Regions from separate parts of the Paenarthrobacter sp. FR1 genome, predicted to be linked through region 2. Evidence: riboswitches for the same ligand, from Rfam matches in the RefSeq annotation. Region 2 holds a riboswitch; the other holds the start of a gene.
What was found. Region 2 has a riboswitch for S-adenosylmethionine ahead of ACR30Z_RS05125 (hypothetical protein). Riboswitches for the same ligand answer to the same signal wherever they lie in the genome.

Region 1 (7,604 bases), on a different contig from region 2:
GCCGAGAAAATCCGACGCAAACTGCGCCCGGAGAAGCCCTGACAAAACGACATCGGACGGGGGTTCAATTCCCCCCATCTCCACCTGGGAAAGCCCCTGGATCTTCAAGATCCGGGGGCTTTCTTTGTGCCCGGAAGCAGAAGCGTTCACCCACGGCGTACCCGGATTTGGACTACCGGACCGGGCCTGGCGGTTGTAGTGGCTAGGCACGGAAAAGCGGGCAGCAGGAGGCAGGCGATGAGCACAGAGCCACAGTTCGAACAGCAGGACCAGGATGACGATCAAGTCCTGGATGCCTACTCACGAATCGTCATTCGCGTGGCTGAGTCCGTCACGCCCCATGTTGCCGCCATCGAGATGACCAGTTCCCGCCGCCGAGGAGGAGTACGCGTGGGAAGCGGGTCGGCTGTTGTATTCACGGGTGATGGTTACATGCTGACCAACGCCCATGTGGTTGCGGGTATCCAGTCCGGCAGGGCCGTGTTCGCCGACGGCAAGCACACCGATGTTGAGCTGGTAGGCGCAGATCCTTTGTCCGACCTTGCAGTGGTCCGGGGCCTCAAGTCCACCCCGCCACCGGCCTCGTTGGGCAATGCCGATACCTTGCGAGTGGGCCAGTTGGTGATCGCCGTCGGCAACCCACTCGGGTTGGCGGGCTCCGTGACGGCCGGCGTGGTGAGCGGCCTGGGGCGCTCCATACCTGTCCGGGCAGGTGAGCATCGGCGTGTCATCGAGGACGTCATCCAAACGGATGCGGCACTGAATCCCGGCAATTCGGGAGGCGCGTTGGCCGATACCCAGGGCCGCATCGTCGGAATCAACACGGCCGTGGCAGGTCTTGGGCTGGGACTGGCAGTGCCAATCAACACAACAACTCAACGGATTATCGCCTCATTGCTGAAGCACGGCCGGGTGCGTCGCGCCTATCTGGGCCTGGTCAGCACGCCAATACCGCTCGATGCGAGTGCTGTGGTGCGTACAGGTCAGAAGGAAGGTCTACGCGTGGTGGAGGTGATTCCGAATTCGCCGGCAGAACTATCCGGACTCCAGCCAGGGGATCTGGTGCTGCGTGCCCAAGGCAGGGCCGTCTCCAGCGCGGAATGCCTCCAGAAGCTGCTGTTCGGGGAAGCCATTGGGGAACCATTCCCTTTGACGGTGCTGCGGGAAGGAACAACGCTCCAACTCATCGCAGTACCTTCTGAGATGAGCCAGCAGTGACGGCAGGCTAGGCCTGGTTTTCTGGAACGTCCACAACGCCGACGAAGCGGCTGCCCACCCCTTCGTACTCGCTGCGGACTTCGCCGAGGAACAGTGCGGGGAGTTCGCTGTTGCGGTGTGTTCCGCAGAAGACGAAGGAAAACTCAGGCCACCATTTCTTGGGGCGTACGGCCTCGGAGTAACCGCACACAGCGCATGTGAGGTGGACCCAGACGGGTCGCTTGCCGGTGCGGTTTGCTCGGGACTGCGCCAACCAGGCAGGGGGATTGTCCTGCATCTCCCTGAGGTCGGCCTCGGAGAGGCGGGACGGAATACCGTGGCGTTGGGCCATTTCCATCGAGATATCAAGGGCCAATGCGGCATCACGTCTGCTAATCACCATTCAACGATACGGGACTTCCCCGGCGTAGGCTGTGCACATGACTGACTCAGTGGCCCTCCCGCCGAGTACCCCGCTCCAAAAGCGTGTCCTTGTGGTGGCGATCGTGGCGTCTTTCATCGCCATTCTGGACGGTTTTGTGGTGAATCTCGCACTTCCAGCCATCGGTCGGGAGTTGGGTGGAGGCCTGGCTATCCAGCAGTGGGTGGTGGACGCCTACCTGCTGACGCTGGGTGCCTTGATCCTGGTGGCCGGCTCGTTGTCCGACCATTTCGGCAGGGCTCGAATCCTCGAATGGGGACTGGCTGGATTCGCTGTTACGTCGGTGATGTGCGGGCTGGCGTGGACGGGTGAAATCCTGGTGGTGTCCCGGGCTTTGCAGGGAATCGCCGGCGCCCTGCTGGTGCCGAGTTCGCTGGCTATGATCATCACGTCGTTTTCGGGGCCAGCGCAGTCGAAGGCGATCGGGCAATGGTCGGGGTGGACCAGTGCGGCGGCCATCGTGGGCCCGTTGATTGGTGGCGTCGCCGTGGACCTGCTTTCCTGGCGGGTCATTTTCTTCATCAACGTCATTCCCGCCGTTGCCATTTGGCCCATGCTTGCCGGTCTGCGGTCATCCGACGCCGCGCGGGACAGGAGCAAGAGGATCGATTATCCAGGTGCCGTCCTTGCCATGGTTGGCTTGGGCGGGCCTGTCTATGCGTTCATCGAACAGGGCCGCATGGGCTGGAGCAGTGCTCAAGTGTGGGGGCCCCTGGTGGTCGGGGTGGTGGCCATGGTTCTGTTCCTGTGGCATGAAGCCAGGACTGCAGAGCCCATGCTGCCGCTCAGGCTGTTCACCATCCGCAACTTTGGTTGGGGGAACATCGCAACTTTGGCCATTTATGCAGGCATCTCGCTGGGTTTCTTCGTGCTGGGCATCTATCTGCAACAGGTGGGTGGCATGGGTGCCACGCTGGCAGGCATGGCGCTGCTGCCGGGGACGGTCATTCTGATGCTGAGTGCGTCCTATTTTGGTGGTTTGGCGGGCAAATACGGACCCAGATGGTTCATGACTGTGGGGCCGTTGCTGTGCGGTGCGGGCTTCCTGATGTCCTTGTCTGTTCAGGAACCGCTCAACTACTGGACCCAGGTGTTGCCGGGCCAGATTGTCTTCGGCATCGGCTTGGCAACCCTCGTGGCGCCCCTCACGGCCGCAATTCTTGGTGCCGTCCCACCTGAGGAGGCGGGAATCGGTTCCGCGGTGAACAACGCCGTGGCCCGTATCGCCGGTCTCATTTCGATTGCCTTCGCGGGTGTGATTGTGGGGCCCGTCTTTACCCGGCAAGGACTCTACAATGCTCTGGTGGTCACCGCTGGACTGTTCCTGATCGGGGCGGTGGCATCCGCCGTCGGGATACGAAACCCGCCCCGCGAGGCGGCCGCCCCTGTCGGCGAACCGGATGCAGCGTCCGACGACGGCGGTCCAGCCGAGCAGCGCAGCTGACCTTGGGTGGGGGCACCGGTCAGCGGGCGGGAAGGACGCAGCCTTCGTGCGTCTCGATGCTTTGGACCCAGAGAGCCGAGGTGACTTCGTCCGCGAGGTCGAATTCACGACGTTCGGGGCCGCTGCCGATCCGGACCACCAGCGCCCCGCCGAAGGGCTTGCGTCCCACCACTTCCACTGGTGCGTCAAGCGCGATCTCCTCCGCAGCCAAGTACCGGAGGAGGTCGGGGTTTTCGTCGCTGATCCGGGTGATACGGCCCGAGTGGCCCTGGTCCAGTTCGATCATGCGGTAGGCATGCGGCAGGTCGACCGTGCCATCGGCGGACGGAATCGGGTCCCCGTGCGGGTCGCGGACCGGATGGCCCAGCTTGGCGGACATGCGTTCGATGAAGGTATCTGACACCGCATGTTCCAGCATTTCGGCCTCGTCGTGGACTTCGTCCCAGCTGTAGCCGAGTTCATCCACCAAGTACGTCTCGATGAGACGGTGCCGGCGCACCATGGACAAGGCCAGGCGCATGCCTTCGGGCGTCAGCCTGATGGCGCTGTACGGCTGGTGGTCAACCAGACCTTGGTCCTTGAGCTTGCGGACCATTTCCGACACCGACGAATTGGCGACGCCGAGTCGCTGGGCAAGCTGGGAGGACGTAATCGGCTTGTCTTGCCACTCCGTGTAGGAGTAGATGACCTTGACGTAGTCCTCAATCGAGGAGGAGGGCGTACTGGTCTTCACACACCAAGCCTACCGTGGCGTGGCAGGGTGGATCTTGAACGCCCGCCACGTCTGCGTCATGTACGGCACCTGGACTGTTTCGCCCGGTGTGTGCCCGAGGTGGTCGTAAAGGTACCACTCGAGATTGCCCATGACTTTCGCCCGGGTGGCCTCGTTGGCACGGAGGTAGTAGCTGCGGGACTTGGTCAGTTCCATGATGTCTTCCGGCGACAAAGTGTCCTGCCACAGGGTGAGGTGGCTTTCCAATCCTTCGAACTCCGGTCCGATGACTGGCCGGAAGCCCGGTTTATGCACGTCTCCTGCGTGCATAATGCGGGAAAGGCGATGAACCCACGGAACAGCTGTATCCAACTGGTTCCAGACCAGGCCCAAGACCCCGTGAGGCCGTAGGATCCGGGCGATTTCCGTGCTCGCTGCGAGCGGCTCGCACCAGTGCCACGCCTGGGCAACGCTGACGACGTCGAATGCTGAGTCCGCCAGCCCTGTTGCCTCGGCTGTTCCCTCCAGCGCGTTGACGCGGGGGTAGGCCTTTCGCAGTTGCTCCAGCATGTCCGTGGAAGGATCGACGGCGGCCACCTCAAGTCCGTGGCCGACCAAGAGCGCGGTGAACTTGCCGGTGCCTGCGCCCAGGTCCGCGGCTGCAGTGGCTCCGTCGGGAAGGATCCAGTTCAGCGAGTCCAACGGATAGCCTGGCCGCACGCGATCGTAGTGCTCCCCGCCGTCCTGGAAACTCCGGCCGAGTTCCTGCCGGCGGGTGGCGTGGAGTTTGGGACCACGCGGTCCAGCGGGTCCGGGAATGCCGGCGGCACCGCTGGCGGCGCCCGGGGAACGCAGGGACACGCGGAACTCCTTCACAGGGTGGCCAAAAGGTACCCTACGAATTTACCGCAGCAGCTGGAATCGTTGGGGCTCGGTTCCTTTAGTCCACAGTCTTTTAATCCACAGTCCTTCTAATCCACAGTGCAGGGAGCAGCGCCTGCCGTGCCGGGAGTGTTCGGTGCCCACTCAGGGTAGCTGCGGTGGTCGTTGGCAGGCACCCACCGGCCCTCGTCCACCACATAGTCCCAACCAAGTCCGTCCCGCTTCAGTCCTTCGATGCCGGCCAGCAGCCTCGTGGCGTCCTCCAACCGGGAGCCGACGCCGAAGCTGGCACGCAGGGAACCGGAAGGGAGCCCAAGCCGCTTCAGGAGGGGATGGGCGCAGAAGCGGCCATCGCGCAGGCCTACGCCGTGTTCTGCCGCCAAGTAGGCGGCGACCAAACCGGCGTCGAATCCTTCCACGGAGAAGTTGACCACGCCGATGGTGTCCTCGGAGTCGCTGAAGATCCGGTGGACTGTTACGCCGTCGATCGCTTCGAGGCCTTCCACCAGGTAGGAACGGATAGCAGCCTCGTGGGCGTGCCAGGCTTCCTGGTCCAGTCCTGCGAGGACCTGCGTGGCACGCGCCAGGGTTGCCGCTCCCAGGACGTTGGGGGAGCCGCCCTCATGCCGTGCAGGGCCAGTGGCCCAGCTGACCGAATCCAGGCGGGCCTCGCGAACCGCGCCGCCGCCTGCCAGGTGGGGAATGCCGGAGTCCAGCCAATCCGGGCGACCCACCACGACGCCGGCGCCGAACGGGGCGTAGAGCTTGTGTCCGGAGAACACAAGGTAATCGACGTCTGCCTCCGCGATGTTGATCCGTCGGTGCGGTGCCAACTGGGCGGCATCCACCACGATCCGTGCACCGTGCTCGTGGGCAAGGGACGCAAGCTGGGCGATGGGAAGGATCTCGCCGGTCACGTTCGAGGCGCCGGTGACGGCGAGCAGGCTGACTCCACCCTGGGCAAGTTCCGCGCGGAGCTTGTCCAGCGTGGCAGCCAAGGTTGTGGCGGCGACAACGCTGCGGTGCGGGACTCCCTGCCAAGGGAGCAGGTTGGCATGGTGTTCGATGTCCAGGTAAAGGACCTCCCCGACGGGTTGGCCGTCCGTGTGCGGGAGGCATCCAGCCAGGAGGTTCAGCGAGTCCGTGGTGTTCCGCGTGAAGATTACGGAGTCGTCTGCCCGACCGCCGACGAATTCACGGACGATGTTCCGCGAATTCTCGTACACCGAGGTGCTGATCTGTGAGGCGTAGCCCGCACCTCGGTGGACACTTGCGTAGTAAGGAAGGATCTCGTTGAGGTGCGCCGAGACAATAGTCAACGCAGGAGCCGATGCCCCGTAGTCAAGGTTGGCGTAGCGGACGTGCCCGCCTTGAATCAGCGGCGCCTGCAACTCCGCGCCGGTGACAGCGGCAAGGGGGCGTGCGGCAGCTCCTGCCTCTGCCGTGGTTTCTGCAGCGAAGGACGGAATGATGTTGGAGTCGAGCGTGACAGTGCTCATGGGACCTCACTCAAGAGGGACCCCCATAGGGGGATCCGCGCTTGCCGCATCCGTTCCGGACCGGCCGGGTCGTCACCCGGGGCACCCCACCGCGAATGGAGGGTTGCCGGCCAGCAAACCGGGGTTTAGCGCTGGCACTCGTGACCTGTAAAAAAGGCTACGGCACGTCCGGCGGGCCATCCAAAGCCGCTGCCGATTATTAAGGCCTTTGTTACGTTGAATGCGAATCACCCCACTGACCGAATAAAAAACGGCGGACGGCCACAAAAGGGGCCATCCGCCGTCGAAAATTCCGATACCCGCCGTGTGGGGGGAGGTGGGGACAAATCAGAGAAGGTCGTCCAAGCCGGGGTTGAGACGCTTGAGGACCTCAGAGTGCAGGATCGAGTTGGTAGCCAGCGCGTTGCCGCCAAACGGGCCGTCTTCGCCTTCCAGCGACGTGAAGCGCCCACCGGCTTCGGTGACAATGGGAACCAAGGCTGCCATGTCGTAGAGGTTCAGTTCAGGTTCGCAAGCAATATCCACTGCGCCCTCAGCCACCAGGCAGTAGGACCAGAAATCGCCGTAGGCGCGTGTCCGCCAGACATCCTCCGTGAGGCCCATGAATTCGTCGAGGTTGCCGCGTTCCTTCCATCCGGACAGGCTGGAATATGACATGGAGGCATCGGCCAGCCGCGTAACGTTGGAAACTTTGAGCCGGGTCGCGGAAGCAAGGGATCGGCCCATGTAGGCACCCATGTCCTTGGCGGCCCACCACCGCTTGCCCAAGGCGGGTGCACTCACGACGCCAACCACGGGTTCCCCTTCATCCACCAGTGCGATCAACGTTGCCCACACGGGAACGCCGCGGACGAAGTTCTTGGTCCCGTCGATGGGATCGATAATCCAGCGGCGTGAGCCGTGACCGCTGCTGCCGAACTCTTCGCCGAGAACGGCGTCGCGGGGGCGCGACCGTGACAATTGACCTCGGATGGCTTCTTCGGCGGCCTTGTCGGCATCCGTGACGGGTGTGAGGTCGGGCTTGGTCTCGATCTGGAGGTCCAGCGCCTTGAAGCGATCCATGGTCTGGGCGTCGACGGAATCAGCGAGGACGTGGGCCAGCCGCAGGTCATCGTTGTAGGTGGAAACGGGATGGGTCATGCCACCAAACTATCCTGAAACGTTCGCTCCGGTGGGGACGTGAAGCGGCAAGGATCAGTTGACGGTGCCCAGTTCCTTGGCCTCTTTTGCTTCCAGGCGCGGATCCGCACCCAGCAACCGACGCAGGGATGCCAAGCGGGCCACTCCGGACGGTCCGGCATGGCCTTCATTAACCCAAGGATCCAGCCCGCAGTTGATGGCGGTGGCGTCGTGCTTGCAGCCACGGTCGCAGGACTCCGTGCCAGGCTCAAGATCCGGGAAGGAATGCAGGATCCGGTCGGGGTCCAC
Region 2 (7,604 bases):
TGACGTGTCCTAGCTCGTGCTGGATGACTGCCAGGACGTAGTCGGCGCCTTCCTCGTTGGCGAGCAACTCGGCCACCTGCGGGGTGTCGAGTTCCAGGCTGCCGCTGATGTAGCTTTTGGGCCCGTTGTTGAGGGAGTACATGGTGCTGCCGCCGGTACCGATCACCGAGTCGGCCAGCGCCGGGACTGCTTCCGGCGTGGTCCAGGAAATCAGCAACGGAGCCCAGCGGTCGCCGTACTTGGACGGTTGGTACGGCTCGCGCCTGTCCACGGGCAGCTCGTCCGTGGTGCCGTCGTCAACAAACTGGATTCCCGAAGCGGCGGAGACGTTGGCGATCGCCGTGGCCAGCAGGGCATCTGAACCTTCGGGCGCGGACGCTTTGTTCACCACGTAGTGAAGCGGCCGGCAAGGGGAGTACCCCACGGGAGTGCCGTCGTCGTTCGTGGCCAGGAACTTGTACGAATCGTTGGTTACCGTGGGAGCGGGCGGTGAGGCCAACGGGGCATCGGCTTCCTCCAGGCCCGGGGGTGGGGCGTCAGTGGCGCGCGCAGGTACCGGTTGGGGCTGCCCGCCCTGCGGGAGGCCCGGCGCGCTGACGCCCGGGAAGAGTGCGGTGATGCGAGGGTCGCCGTGCAGGAAACCGCTCACCAGGACGGCGATCACCGCAGCGATGCCGGCCATGAGGACGCCGCGGAGGACGCGCCAAGCGAATCCTGTGCGCCGGTGCTTTGGCGCACGCGTTGCTTCCCGCTCCGAGTCCACGGTTCTCCATTCCTCATGCCCCGGTCACGCGGGGCAGCGCGGAGGACGAACCAACATTACGGTCTGCGGACTGAGCCGACCAAACTCAGACGATTGCTGCGCCGAACGCCAGCCCAAGCCCATACGTGGCAGCGGCGGCTCCCAGCCCAATGGCCAGCTGCCGCAACCCGCGGCTCAGCGGTGAAGTTCCGGACAACAAGCCAACGACGGCGCCGGTCGCCAGCAGCGCGATTCCCACCAGAACGCCTGCCACCAGCAAGGCGGCCACACCCGTCATGCCGAAAATGAAGGGAAGGATGGGCACAATGGCGCCCGAGGCAAAGAAGCAGAAGCTGGACAGCGCAGCGCCCCACGCCGAGCCCACGGATTCGTGCTCATCGGCAGGCGGCTTCTCGGGCTGCAGGGAGAGGCTCGGGTCGCAGTCGCAGCTGAACAAGCCCATGCGCTCCGCGGCTCGGTGTTCGGCGGCTTCCCGGGTCATGCCGCGGGCCAGGTACACCAGGACCAGTTCGTTGTGTTCGATGTCCAGGGACGGCGCAGCCGTAAGAGTGGCCTGCGTGGGCAACGTGGCGTTCAGCAATTCCCTCTGCGAGCGGACGGAAACGTACTCGCCGGCGCCCATGGACAATGCACCCGCCAGGAGTCCTGCCACGCCACTCATGAGGACTACGGGGCTGGGTACGCCGGTTGCGGCCATGCCCATGACCAGCGACAGGTTGCTCACCAGGCCGTCGTTGGCACCGAAGACAGCTGCCCGGAAGGTGCCGGACAATCTGTTGCGTCCACGCGTGGCCAGGCCCCGGACTACTTCCTCATGGATTTGCTCATCGGCCACCATGGCCGGGGTTGCGGCAGGCTCGGTGCCGTAAGGGGAGCGGCCTTCGGCGCGCTGGGCCAACGCGAGGACAAAGACGGAGCCGAAGTTCCGGGCCAGGAACCCCAGGAATTGGCTGCGCGCAGAAGCTGCCTTGGGCATCCCGGCGTGTTCCCCCAGGAGCTTGAGCCAGTGGGCCTCGTGCCTGCCTTCGGCCTCGGCCAAGGCAAGCAGGATCTGGCGTTCTTCGCCGTCACGTCGCTGGGCGAGTTCGCGGTACACGGCGGCCTCGGCGCGCTCATCGGCAAGGTACTGCCGCCAGCGCCTGATGTCCGATGCCGTTGGTGAAGCTGCGGTGTTTTCGGGGGCTGCCGATTCAGGGGTGGGGTCCGGAGCGGGGCTCGACGAGTTATGGGATTCCTGGTGCATCTGCACTTTGTCTCCTGTGCTGGGTGGGGTAGTTACGGCCCCATTGCACGCCCCACACTACCGCTTATTGACGGGGATTTTCGGCTGGTATTCCTTAGCTGGAATGTTCGGTGCACCGTAATTTCAACCCCTCCTTGACCCTCGCGTGGGCCGGTGCTCAGATGGAAGGACAGGGGCGGGGACCCTCCCCGCAATCGGTTATCGGGCTTTCACCGGCCCACGAGACGGAGGTTGCACCATGGACACCACCGAATCACACGCCAAGCACCCGGAACGGACAACCATCGAGTCAGACCCGGCCTACGACTACGCCGAAGACCAGGAAGTAGATGAAGCCTGGGTGGAGGAAGTGGACGCCCCCGAAGACGACGAACGTGTGGTCCCGCTCGATGAAACCGAGGAATTCCGTGAGGAGGACGAGGAAATCTAGGCCTGACCGTCCTGGCGGAAGATGAAGTGCCGTTGCTGGCCTTCGCGTTTACCGACCGCGGCCACGGTCACCGTCAGCGTCCCTGACGCCTCACACCATTGTGTTGGTCGTACTGCCTGGGCAAGCGCCCGGGCGATGAGTCGTGCCTCCGGATGCCGGAACCGTGCCGTGCCCAGCTTGGACAGGATCGTCACCGTGCCGAGGTAAAGGTCGACGGCGGGAATCACCGTAACGGAGCGGGCGGCAGTTTGGGGTTGGGTGCCTTGGGCTTGGGCTTGGGCGTTGTGGGTTTGGGCGCTGTGGGTTTGGGCGGGATCGCCTTGGTACGGCAAGGGACTGCTCCTTGGGAGAGTGCTCTTGCCCGCTCGGTTGTCTCTGGTCCGGGGCGGGCCGCTTCCTCATCCGAACCACCCGTGAACATGGGGTTGGTGTGTGGCCAGTCGGAGCTTGGCACCACATCTCTTGAAGCTGGCACCACCCTACCCGACATTGCCTTACCCGACACATCCTTGTCGGATACATCGTTTCGTTGCCGGAAACAGCGCAACGGCGGCGCTGCCCCGGAAAGGGGGAGCGCCGCCGTCGACCATTGCTCGGTTCTTGATACCCGACTAGGAGGCGGGTGTGGTGAGCTCTTCCTCAGCCACGCGGGTGCCGGCCACGCGGTCGGTCCAAGCCTTCATGACTGCCGGATCGGTGGGCTTGCTCGCCAGCGAGACCACAATGTACACCAACGCCGAAGCGATCAAACCGAAGTAGATGGGCTCGTTGGCGTAGATGCCGTCGAGGGGAACCTCGGCATTGATCTCGAGGATGATCATGGTGCCGAGGGTTATCACTGAACCGGCCGCCATGGACCATGCTGCGGCGATGCCTGTTCCGCGCTTCCACACCAGGCCGCCGATGATGGCTACCAGCAGGCCACCCACCAGGATGTCGTAGGCGATGGTCAACGCGGCCACAACGTCCTTGGTGGAGATGGCGATGATGATGGCCACGATCCCCAGTCCCAGGACCCAGTAGCGGTTGGCCTTGACGTCGTGCTCCGGGTTGTCGGAATCGGACGTGTCCACCTTCTTGCCGAACCAGCTGGCAACGAAGGGCATGACGTCTGCACGGGCCACCGTGGCGGCAGCAATGAGCGCGCCGGAAGCCGTGGACATCATGGCGGCGACCGCAGCTGCGAGCACCAGGCCGCCGATGCCGATGGGCAGGAGGCGGGTAGCAACCTCTGCGTACACGTCGTCCTTCGCAGCGATCTCGACACCGGAGAGGGCAACGCTGGCGGCCATGCCGATCAGCGCACCGGCGAAACCGTAGAGGATGCAGTAGACGCCTGCAGTAGCGCCACCCCAACGGGCAACGGTGGGGGTCTTGGCGGTGAAGACACGCTGCCAAATGTCCTGGCCGATCAGGAGGCCAAGCGTGTACACCACGAAGTAGGTGATGATCGTCTGGAGGCCGATGCCGCCAATGTCAAAGAAGCTTTCGTCGACGCGGGCGCGGATACCGTCCAGGCCACCGGCAGCGTTCAGGGCGAACGGGAGCATCAGGAAGAAGATACCAACGGTCTTGATGACGAACTGGACCTGGTCGGCCAGGGTGATGGACCACATGCCGCCAATGGTGGAGTAGACCAGGACGATCGCGCCGCCGATCGCGATGGCGAGCCAGCGCTCCCAGCCGAAGAGGACCACGAAGATGGTGGCGTAGGCGCCCGTGGAGGTGGCGCACAGCATCAGCGTGTAGGCCAGCATGACGATGCCCGAGGTCTGCGTTGCCGTGCTGCCATAGCGAAGGGTCAGCATCTGCGAGACGGTGTAGATCTTAAGTTTCTGAATGGTCCCGGCAAACAGGAGGCTAAGGAGCAGCACACCGGATCCGATGGCCACAACCAGCCACATGCCTGAAATGCCGAACTTATAACCGAGGCCTACGCCGCCCACGGTGGATGCTCCACCGAGGACCACTGCAGCCATGGTTCCGGTGTAGAGGAACGGTCCCAGGCGGCGGCCGGCCACCAGGAAGTCGCTGTTGTTCTTGGTGCGGGACTTGCCCCACCAGCCGAATGCCAGCATGGCGAGCAGGTACACCACCACGATTGCGATGTTAATAGCCGAAGATTCCATGAACGGTCCTTGGAGCTGATGCACGGAGGTTGGGGGTTTCGACGATACTCCTGCGAAGCGTCGAAGTCTCTGTGCTGATGATTGGAGATTGGGGATGTGTTGTGTGCCTCACAGACAACACTTGTTGCCTATGAGGATATGTTGTGATCGGAGTAACAGTCAAGGCGCTTTGGTCATGGTTCGGCGGATTCTGGCCCTGTTGGCCTGTCTCCCGGCTACTATTGCTCCAATGACAGGGCCACATGACAGGCCTGAAAGGTTCGTGAATGAAGGCTCTCCCCGTTGAACCGAGCAATGTTCCCGTTGCCATCGGTTCCAGAATCCGCGCGGCCCGGCAGGCGCAGCGCCTCACCATCGAGCAAGTGGCGGACGCTACCGGGCTGACCAAAGGCTTCCTCAGCCGTGTCGAGAGGGACCTGACATCGCCGTCGGTCGCCTCGTTGGTCACTCTGTGCCAGGTCCTGTCCGTTTCGGTGGGCGACTTGTTTGCTGCACCTGAGACTCACCTGACCAAGCGTGACGACGGCCCCCGCATTTCCTTGGGTGGCCAAGGCATTGTGGAGCGATTGTTGACCGCGCGCTCGGAGCGTCGCCTGCAGATCCTCCAGGCCACCATCGAGCCCCGGGGCCGTGGTGAGAACGAGCTCTACGCCGTGGATTGCGATGTAGACGTCCTGCACGTCGTGAAGGGCCGCATCAAGCTCATCTTGACCAACGAGGAGTATGACCTTGAGGAGGGGGACACCCTTTCCTTCCCGGGGCGTGAACCCCATACCTGGATCAACCCCACGGATGAAACCGTAGAGGTGCTCTGGGTGCTGGTGCCCGCAGCGAGCCGGTAATTTGCCCCGCCGAAGTGACAGATAATGCCGATGTTTCGAGGAAACATCGGCATTATCTGTCACTTCGCGCAGGGTATCAGCCCACGTGGACCCAAGGGCGCCGGGTGATGTCGGGTTCGGCTTCCCGGAGCACTTCGCGGGTGACGGGTGCGATCTCCCCTTCGCCGAAGAACAGGAAGCGGCTCAGGTTCGAAATCGGGTTGCCTTCGGTCCAACGGAAGTAGATGTGCGGCATGAAGCCAGTGACGTCGCGGATGTGGAGGAGAACTGCGGCCAAGGTGTTCGGCACGTTATTGCTGTGCACTTCCAGGATCTTGAAACCATGCCTGAGCTTGCCCACTACGTGGAGTTCCTGCTCAAAGTCTGAGCTGTCGTCCACGATGATCTCGATGAACACGGCATCGCAGTCCACGGGCAAGTGGTTGGCCTGCTGGGCGTGCTGCAGCTTCTCCCGGTAGCGGCTGGCACTGAGGTGTTTAGGCTCATGGGCGATGATCCGGACCGGACCGTCCGTGTTGTCCGCCGTGAATTCCAAAGCTTTCTGGTCCATCTTGATGTGCGTGGCCCTCAGTTCGAAGGCTCTTCCCATGCGCGAGATGAAGCTGACCACCATGATCCCGAGGATGAAGAGCCCAGCGATCTTGAGGCCGTCCGGTCGCTCGATGGAATTGACCACAGTGGTGAAGATGAACACGACCGAGACAAGGCCGAAGGCAAGGACCTGCTTCCTTTGCTTCTTCCGGCGTGCTGAAAGGGTTACGGCGATCGATGCCGAAGTGATCAGGACAAGCACGCCTGTGGCATAGGCGCCGCTCTGGGCGGTGACATCGGCCTGGAAGATGATGGTGATGGCAAAGGCTATGACTGTGAAGACGAGGACCAAGGGTCGCAAGGCGCGGGCCCACGCGGGTGCCATACCGTAACGGGGCAGATACCTCGGGACGAGGTTCAGGAGGCCAGCCATGGCAGAAGCGCCGGCGAACCACAGGATGGCAATGGTGCTGATGTCATAGACCGTGCCGAATCCATCGCCCAGGAACTGGTGCGCCAGGTAGGCGAGCGCGCGGCCCTCTGCTTTACCGCCTGATTGGAATTCTGCGGCGGGGATCAGCATCACCGTGGCGAAGCTTGAAGTGATGAGGAAGGAACTCATGATGATGGCTGCGGTGGTCAGGAGCTTGTGGGCGCCCTTGATGCGTCCCGCAGGGTTGGCGTCCGTATCTGAGGGGTGGCCTTTGATTTGGGGCATGACCGCCACGCCCGTCTCGAAGCCAGAAAGGCCAAGGGCCAGTCGCGGGAAGACGATGAGTGCCACAGCGACCATGAGGAAAGGGTCGCCGTAGGAGGTGGTGAGTGCGGTCCACCAGTCGGAGATGACGCGGGCTTCAGTGAACAGGTGGCTGACGGATACCACCACCACCACGAGGTTCAATGCAAGGAAGGCACCAACCAGCACAACGGCCACATTGATGGCCTCCTTGAAGCCGCGAAGGAACACGATGCCCAGGCCTGCGATCAGGGCCAGGGTGATGACTACCTGTTGGCCTTCCAGGAAGTGGGGAGCGAAGGGGTTTTCAATGACGTGGGCGGTGGCGTCGGCTGCGGAGAGCGTCATGGTGATCATGAAGTCGGTAGCAGCGAAACCCAGGAGGGCAAGAACAAAGAGTTTGCCGCCCCAGCGCGGAAGCAGTCGTTCCAGCATGGCGATGGAGCCTTCGCCGCGAGGGCTCTCCTTGGCCACCCGGCGGTAGACCGGCAAGGCGCCGGCGAGCGTGACGATCACCAGCAGCAGCGTGGCCAGGGGAGACAACAGGCCTGCCGCTAGCGCTGCGATGGCGGGTTGGTATCCGAGTGTGGAGAAGTAGTCCAGCCCGGTCAAGCACATGACTTTCCACCACGCCTGCGGTTTGTGGGAGTCCGAGGGGCGTCCGTGGGGACCTTGCCTCTTGCCTGAAGTGTCCGGCATTCCTTCCAGCAACCAAGGTTTGAGCTTGAAAGAATTCTTTGGCCGGTTGGCCGGGTCGGCCGGAGGCCTCGACAGGGTGGTCACGGTGTCCTTTCGCGCAGCACGGTACTGCTTCCGCAAGGAGCGTATGGCGGCTTTCGACGCCGGGACCCCGGTTTTTATGGAATCTTTACGCCTGCTGTGACCGGCATCTCATGCGCGGAACCTCAAACCATACTTGTAAACAGGTGA

Region 1: another riboswitch for S-adenosylmethionine. It lies ahead of ACR30Z_RS01090 (aminotransferase class V-fold PLP-dependent enzyme); the one in region 2 lies ahead of ACR30Z_RS05125 (hypothetical protein).

What each region holds. Positions count from the first base shown of each region.
Region 1 is NZ_JBPFSF010000001.1:231,217-238,820, reverse strand. It holds RNA gene ssrA (transfer-messenger RNA) at 1-86, shown strand, start outside; gene ACR30Z_RS01115 (S1C family serine protease) at 238-1,218, shown strand; gene ACR30Z_RS01110 (hypothetical protein) at 1,226-1,600, opposite strand; gene ACR30Z_RS01105 (MFS transporter) at 1,632-3,083, shown strand; gene ACR30Z_RS01100 (metal-dependent transcriptional regulator) at 3,103-3,816, opposite strand; gene ACR30Z_RS01095 (class I SAM-dependent methyltransferase) at 3,826-4,650, opposite strand; gene ACR30Z_RS01090 (aminotransferase class V-fold PLP-dependent enzyme) at 4,767-6,176, opposite strand; SAM riboswitch class IV at 6,209-6,322, opposite strand; gene hisN (histidinol-phosphatase) at 6,504-7,316, opposite strand; gene rsgA (ribosome small subunit-dependent GTPase A) at 7,371-7,604, opposite strand, start outside.
Region 2 is NZ_JBPFSF010000002.1:90,624-98,227, forward strand. It holds gene ACR30Z_RS05110 (matrixin family metalloprotease) at 1-763, opposite strand, end outside; gene ACR30Z_RS05115 (VIT1/CCC1 transporter family protein) at 849-2,006, opposite strand; gene ACR30Z_RS05120 (hypothetical protein) at 2,245-2,436, shown strand; gene ACR30Z_RS05125 (hypothetical protein) at 2,433-2,768, opposite strand; SAM riboswitch class IV at 2,785-2,904, opposite strand; gene ACR30Z_RS05130 (sodium:solute symporter) at 3,048-4,565, opposite strand; gene ACR30Z_RS05135 (helix-turn-helix domain-containing protein) at 4,832-5,407, shown strand; gene ACR30Z_RS05140 (amino acid transporter) at 5,484-7,457, opposite strand.